DNA from 2 places in the Staphylococcus caprae genome. Region 1 is predicted to be linked to the other one. Evidence: a T-box and tRNA genes for the amino acid it is inferred to sense, from the RefSeq annotation. Region 1 holds a T-box; the other holds one or more tRNA genes.

What was found. The T-box of region 1 lies ahead of serS (serine--tRNA ligase). A T-box ahead of a tRNA ligase gene usually reads a tRNA of that ligase, here a tRNA-Ser.
Region 2: it has a tRNA-Ser gene. The T-box ahead of serS (serine--tRNA ligase) is inferred to sense a tRNA for this amino acid. The anticodon was not compared.

Annotation. Positions count from the first base shown of each region.
Region 1 is NZ_AP018587.1:10,607-14,074, reverse strand. Features, by position in the region: gene serS (serine--tRNA ligase) at 1-1,181, opposite strand, end outside; T-box leader at 1,270-1,484, opposite strand; gene hutH (histidine ammonia-lyase) at 1,561-3,066, opposite strand.
Region 2 is NZ_AP018587.1:1,083,662-1,087,129, forward strand. Features, by position in the region: rRNA gene JMUB898_RS05150 (23S ribosomal RNA) at 1-752, shown strand, start outside; rRNA gene rrf (5S ribosomal RNA) at 822-936, shown strand; tRNA gene JMUB898_RS05160 (tRNA-Val) at 948-1,023, shown strand; tRNA gene JMUB898_RS05165 (tRNA-Thr) at 1,037-1,112, shown strand; tRNA gene JMUB898_RS05170 (tRNA-Lys) at 1,119-1,194, shown strand; tRNA gene JMUB898_RS05175 (tRNA-Leu) at 1,203-1,285, shown strand; tRNA gene JMUB898_RS05180 (tRNA-Gly) at 1,289-1,363, shown strand; tRNA gene JMUB898_RS05185 (tRNA-Leu) at 1,371-1,459, shown strand; tRNA gene JMUB898_RS05190 (tRNA-Arg) at 1,475-1,548, shown strand; tRNA gene JMUB898_RS05195 (tRNA-Pro) at 1,558-1,631, shown strand; tRNA gene JMUB898_RS05200 (tRNA-Ala) at 1,648-1,723, shown strand; tRNA gene JMUB898_RS05205 (tRNA-Met) at 1,748-1,821, shown strand; tRNA gene JMUB898_RS05210 (tRNA-Ile) at 1,850-1,923, shown strand; tRNA gene JMUB898_RS05215 (tRNA-Ser) at 1,933-2,022, shown strand; tRNA gene JMUB898_RS05220 (tRNA-Asp) at 2,032-2,107, shown strand; tRNA gene JMUB898_RS05230 (tRNA-Met) at 2,247-2,320, shown strand; tRNA gene JMUB898_RS05235 (tRNA-Asp) at 2,334-2,409, shown strand; tRNA gene JMUB898_RS05240 (tRNA-Phe) at 2,428-2,500, shown strand; tRNA gene JMUB898_RS05245 (tRNA-Thr) at 2,510-2,585, shown strand; tRNA gene JMUB898_RS05250 (tRNA-Tyr) at 2,592-2,675, shown strand; tRNA gene JMUB898_RS05255 (tRNA-Trp) at 2,683-2,756, shown strand; tRNA gene JMUB898_RS05260 (tRNA-His) at 2,759-2,831, shown strand; tRNA gene JMUB898_RS05265 (tRNA-Gln) at 2,843-2,914, shown strand; tRNA gene JMUB898_RS05270 (tRNA-Cys) at 2,920-2,993, shown strand; tRNA gene JMUB898_RS05275 (tRNA-Gly) at 3,004-3,078, shown strand; tRNA gene JMUB898_RS12640 (tRNA-Gly) at 3,095-3,169, shown strand; tRNA gene JMUB898_RS05280 (tRNA-Leu) at 3,210-3,293, shown strand.

The DNA.
Region 1 (3,468 bases):
GCGAATGTACGTCCTACTGCTAAACCACTACCATTTAAAGTGTGTGCTAATTCAGGTTTAGCTGAATTGTCACGTTTGAAGCGAATGTTTGCACGACGTGCTTGGAAATCAGTACAGTTTGAGCAAGAACTAATTTCTTTGTAGTCATTATAACTTGGTAACCATACTTCTAAGTCATATGTTTTACTAGCACTGAAACCAATATCACCAGTACATAAGATCACACGACGGTATGGTAAACCTAATTCTTCTAAAATTGCTTCAGCATTTTGTGTCATATCTTCTAAAGCATCCCAAGAATCTTCAGGTTTTTCGAAACGTACCATTTCAACTTTATCGAATTGGTGTAGACGAATTAAACCTCTTGTATCACGTCCAGCTGATCCCGCCTCACTACGGAAACATGCTGTTTGTCCTGTGAATTTTTCAGGTAACACACCTGGTTGAATGATTTCGTCTCTGTAGAAGTTTGTTAATGGTACTTCAGCAGTTGGGATGGTATATAATCCTTCTTTTTCAACTTTAAATAAGTCTTCTTCGAATTTAGGTAATTGACCTGTACCAAACATTGTATCTGCATTTACAAGTTGTGGTGTCATCATTTCAGTGTAACCGTGTTGTGTCGTATGTTTAGTAAGCATGTAGTTCATCAATGCACGTTCTAAGTGTGCACCTTCATTTGTTAGATATACGAAACGGGCACCTGATACTTTAGCAGCGCGATCGAAATCAGCCATTTTAAGATCTTCTACTAAATCCCAGTGCGCTTTAGGTTCAAAATTGAATTCACGAGGAGTACCCCATTTTTTCAATTCAACGTTTTCTTCATCTGATTCACCTTGAGGTACGTCATCATTGATTAAGTTTGGAATGCGAATTAAAATATCTCTTACTTTATTATCTACTTCATTTAATTTCGCATCATTTTCTTTGATTTCGTCTCCTAAGTTACGCATTTCTGCGATTACGTCGTCAGCATTTTCTTTGTTACGTTTTTTCTGTGCAATTTCTTCGCTGACTTTATTACGTTTTGCTTTCATTTCTTCTGTTTTACCGATTAATTGACGACGTTGTTCGTCTAATTCTAAAACTTCATCGACTACTTTAGGATCGTCTCCTCTTAATTCAATTTTGCTCTTAACTTTGTCTGGTTCATTTCTAAATAAACGAATATCTAACATGTAACCTTCATCCTTTCCCAAGTGTTTAAAATATTATATTTTTGGATGACTTCGTGCTGGTAAACAATAAAAAAAGACCACATCCCCGACAAGGGACGTGGTCTACGCGTTGCCACCCTATTTAACAATTTAAAATAAATCGTCATATCGATTACTTTAAATTGCACTTAACTAAAATAACGGTTATTACCGATTGCTCTCATATAGTAGGTAGATTCACATGAATAGCGATTACTTGTTCTCACTTACCACAAGCTCTCTGAAATCGCGTGATTAATGCTACTTGGCCTACGAACAATGTTTTATTAAGTTATTTTTAATATAGCAAAGTCTTTTGAACTTTTCAAGTAATTGTAAAATTATGATAATTAATTTGAAATTATGCGTTATTGTACGCATCATCTCTAAGATATTGTGCAACTGCTTCGATATCTTTATGAAATTGGCGATCTTGTGTAATAGAAGGCACAATTTTACGATATTCTTCATATTTCTCACGTGTTTTTGGTGAAAGCTTATCCACACCTTTATATTCAACTGCTTGTAAGGCAATCACGCATTCGATTGCAATGACACGTCGTGCATTTTCAATCATTTGGTAACCATGTCTTGAAGCAATTGTCCCCATTGAGACGTGATCTTCTTGGTTAGCTGAAGACGGTATAGAATCGACACTCGCTGGGTGGGCGAGGATTTTATTTTCAGAAACGAGACTAGCTGCAGCATATTGCATAATCATCGCACCACTTTGTAAACCTGGCTCTGGACTTAAAAATGCTGGCAAATCACCATTCAATTGTGGATTAATCAAACGTTCTAAACGACGCTCAGCAACGTTTGCTAACTCACTGACGCCCAATTTCAAATGATCTAATGCGAGGGCGACAGGTTGACCATGGAAATTACCACCTGAAATGACTAATGTCTCGTCATCTTCATCGAAAATGAGAGGATTATCATTCGCAGCGTTCATTTCAAATTCCAATTTCTCTCTTACATAATTGAAAACTTGGAAGCTTGCGCCATGAATTTGCGGAATACAGCGTAAACTGTATGCATCTTGAACACGTAATTCTGCTTGGCGTGTTGTGAGTTGTGAATCTTCAAGCCAATGTCGCATACGTGCCGCCACATCAACTTGTTCTTGAATATTACGTACTTTATGTACGTTGTGATTATAAGCGTCAGTGATTCCGTTTAAAGCTTGATGTGTAAGTGACGCAATCCATTCAACTTGATAGCCTAAGTCTTCCGCTTCAATGTAATTGATAACGCCTTGTGCTGTCATGGCTTGTGTACCATTGATAAGTGCCAAGCCTTCTTTCGCTTGTAGCTTTAATGGCTTACGTCCTAATTCATTTAATACGTGGCGACTATCGACTTGTTCATTTTCATAATAAACATCCCCTTCACCGATAAGCGCAAGCACTAAATGGGATAATGGCGCCAAATCACCGGAAGCTCCTAATGACCCTTGTTGCGGGATGACCGGAATAATGCGCTCATTAATAAAGAACTTCAATTGATCTACTAATTCTAAAGTTACTCCAGAGTGGCCTTTCAATAATGTATTTAAACGTAGTACCATCATTACTAATGCCACTTCTTCTGAAAATGGTTTCCCAATACCACATGCATGGGAACGAATGAGGTTAACTTGTAATTCATTGTATTGACTTGGATCGATTAATACATCACTAAATAAACCGAAGCCTGTCGTAATACCATAAATCGTTTCTTTGTTCTCTATAATGCGTTCAACAACTTGGCGACTCTTCTTCACACGTTCAATGGCATCTTCTGAAATATCAATTTTTAAATCTTGATTTAGAAGTTTCTTAATTTCTTTAATCGTTAATGATTCCCCGTTTAAGAATAATGTCATTTGAACAACCCCTTTGTTTAAATTTTAGCTCCATTACAGGAAAGTATACGTTTTCATTTTTATAATCACAACACTTTTTGAAATTTTTATAATGCATTATCAATTTAATATTTTAATTAGTTAAAGTATTTGGGTGCGTCATTTTTATTTTTTAAAGAAAATTGGATTATGACATTTTTAGATTTTAAACAGAGGGGTGACTTCGTTTTTTAAATTCTGAAATACCTATTGACGAAAGTGATTTACAGGTATAGTATTTTCTATTGTATTTAAAAGAGAATGAGCAATTTTAATGGGTCTTCAACTTCTTGAAAATAACTGTACACATCGCGTTATAAAGTGATTTTGAGACGGTAGGGCGTCTTGTGTATGGTAAACGGGAAGTAACTTTTTAATGGAGGT
Region 2 (3,468 bases), 1.1 Mb from region 1:
CTAGCTTACGTGGAGGCGTTGGTGGGATACTACCCTAGCTGTGTTGGCTTTCTAACCCGCACCACTTATCGTGGTGGGAGACAGTGTCAGGCGGGCAGTTTGACTGGGGCGGTCGCCTCCTAAAAGGTAACGGAGGCGCTCAAAGGTTCCCTCAGAATGGTTGGAAATCATTCACAGAGTGTAAAGGCATAAGGGAGCTTGACTGCGAGACCTACAAGTCGAGCAGGGTCGAAAGACGGACTTAGTGATCCGGTGGTTCCGCATGGAAGGGCCATCGCTCAACGGATAAAAGCTACCCCGGGGATAACAGGCTTATCTCCCCCAAGAGTTCACATCGACGGGGAGGTTTGGCACCTCGATGTCGGCTCATCGCATCCTGGGGCTGTAGTCGGTCCCAAGGGTTGGGCTGTTCGCCCATTAAAGCGGTACGCGAGCTGGGTTCAGAACGTCGTGAGACAGTTCGGTCCCTATCCGTCGTGGGCGTAGGAAATTTGAGAGGAGCTGTCCTTAGTACGAGAGGACCGGGATGGACATACCTCTGGTGTACCAGTTGTCGTGCCAACGGCATAGCTGGGTAGCTATGTATGGACGGGATAAGTGCTGAAAGCATCTAAGCATGAAGCCCCCCTCAAGATGAGATTTCCCAACTTCGGTTATAAGATCCCTCGAAGATGACGAGGTTAATAGGTTCGAGGTGGAAGCGTGGCGACACGTGGAGCTGACGAATACTAATCGATCGAAGACTTAATCAATTTTAAAACGTTTTGCGACGCAAAATCATTACTTACTATCTAGTTTTGAATGTACAATTCATTCACTTGTCTGGTGACAATGGCAAGGAGGTCACACCTGTTCCCATGCCGAACACAGAAGTTAAGCTCCTTAGCGCCGATGGTAGTCGGGCTTACGTCCCGCTAGAGTAGGACGTTGCCAGGCAATATATAATTGGAGAATTAGCTCAGCTGGGAGAGCATCTGCCTTACAAGCAGAGGGTCGGCGGTTCGAACCCGTCATTCTCCACCATTTAATTAAATAAGCCGGCCTAGCTCAATTGGTAGAGCAACTGACTTGTAATCAGTAGGTTGGGGGTTCAAGTCCTCTGGCCGGCACCATCTATAGAGCCATTAGCTCAGTTGGTAGAGCATCTGACTTTTAATCAGAGGGTCAGAGGTTCGAATCCTCTATGGCTCACCATTAGATACGCGGGTGTGGCGGAATTGGCAGACGCACTAGACTTAGGATCTAGCGCCTTCACGGCGTGGGGGTTCGACTCCCTTCACCCGCATATGCGGAAGTAGTTCAGTGGTAGAACACCACCTTGCCAAGGTGGGGGTCGCGGGTTCGAATCCCGTCTTCCGCTCCATTATTTTGCCGGGGTGGCGGAACTGGCAGACGCACAGGACTTAAAATCCTGCGGTGAGAGATCACCGTACCGGTTCGATTCCGGTCCTCGGCACCATCTTTTAAATTATATGCGCCCGTAGCTCAACTGGATAGAGCGTTTGACTACGGATCAAGAGGTTATGGGTTCGACTCCTATCGGGCGCGCTTATTCTACGGGAAGTAGCTCAGCTTGGTAGAGCACTTGGTTTGGGACCAAGGGGTCGTAGGTTCGAATCCTGTCTTCCCGATAGTACATATTAATATGGGGGCTTAGCTCAGCTGGGAGAGCGCCTGCTTTGCACGCAGGAGGTCAGCGGTTCGATCCCGCTAGTCTCCACCATATTTAATTTATAAACTACATAACGGCGGTGTAGCTCAGCTGGCTAGAGCGTACGGTTCATACCCGTGAGGTCGGGGGTTCGATCCCCTCCACCGCCACTACTTATTAGTTGTAGGATTATATTTAGGACCTTTAGCTCAGTTGGTTAGAGCTAACGGCTCATAACCGTTCGGTCGCAGGTTCGAGTCCTGCAAGGTCCATATAATTTTGGAGGAATACCCAAGTCTGGCTGAAGGGATCGGTCTTGAAAACCGACAGGGGCTTAACGGCTCGCGGGGGTTCGAATCCCTCTTCCTCCGTTTATCAATGGTCCCGTAGTGTAGCGGTTAACACGCCTGCCTGTCACGCAGGAGATCGCGGGTTCGATTCCCGTCGGGACCGCCATTTTAATTAATTTAATAGCGATTTACCTATAAATAATGGGGAATACCCAAGTCCGGCTGAAGGGATCGGTCTTGAAAACCGACAGGGCCTTAACGGGCCGCGGGGGTTCGAATCCCTCTTCCTCCGCCATTATTATTATCGCGGGATGGAGCAGTTCGGTAGCTCGTCGGGCTCATAACCCGAAGGTCGGTGGTTCAAATCCGCCTCCCGCAATATTTTCTTTATAGGTCTCGTAGTGTAGCGGTTAACACGCCTGCCTGTCACGCAGGAGATCGCGGGTTCGATTCCCGTCGAGACCGCCATTACGATTTATTTATTACGGTTCAGTAGCTCAGTTGGTAGAGCAATGGATTGAAGCTCCATGTGTCGGCAGTTCGACTCTGTCCTGAACCATTTAAGCAAGCCGGCCTAGCTCAATTGGTAGAGCAACTGACTTGTAATCAGTAGGTTGGGGGTTCAAGTCCTCTGGCCGGCACCATCTCATGGAGGGGTAGCGAAGTGGCTAAACGCGGCGGACTGTAAATCCGCTCCTTCGGGTTCGGCAGTTCGAATCTGCCCCCCTCCACCATCTGAATAGGGGCATAGTTCAACGGTAGAATAGAGGTCTCCAAAACCTTTGATGTGGGTTCGATTCCTACTGCCCCTGCCATGGCGGTTGTGGCGAAGTGGTTAACGCATCGGATTGTGGTTCCGACACTCGAGGGTTCGATTCCCTTCAACCGCCCTTATTATTAATGGGCTATAGCCAAGCGGTAAGGCAACGGACTTTGACTCCGTCACGCGCTGGTTCGAATCCAGCTAGCCCAGTTATTGGCGGCATAGCCAAGTGGTAAGGCAGAGGTCTGCAAAACCTTTATCACCGGTTCAAATCCGGTTGCCGCCTCCATGTTAATTAAGCGGGAGTAGTTCAACTCTTAGAACACATTCCTTCCCGGAATGAGATATAGGTGCAAGTCCTATCTTCCGCTCCATTAAATTTTATATTAAGCGGGAGTAGTTCAACTTTTAGAACACGTTCCTTCCCGGAACGAGGTATAGGTGTAAGTCCTATCTTCCGCTCCATAGTATACTTCCAGAGGGAAGTTTTTTATTTATCTATTGAGCCGGTGTGGCGGAATTGGCAGACGCGCGGGACTCAAAATCCCGTTCCTTTTTTGGAGTGTCGGTTCGATCCCGACCACCGGTATTATTTTATATACTTTTAGGAACTTTTAGAGTGAGAATGTTGTTAAATCAACGTTTTCACTCTTTTTTTATTCATTTAGACACATATAGGCATTATTTTTTGGTCACATCGTGGTCACAAAACTATTAATTTAAGATTAATTTTGGTCACAAATTTTCAATCAATTTTAGTGCTT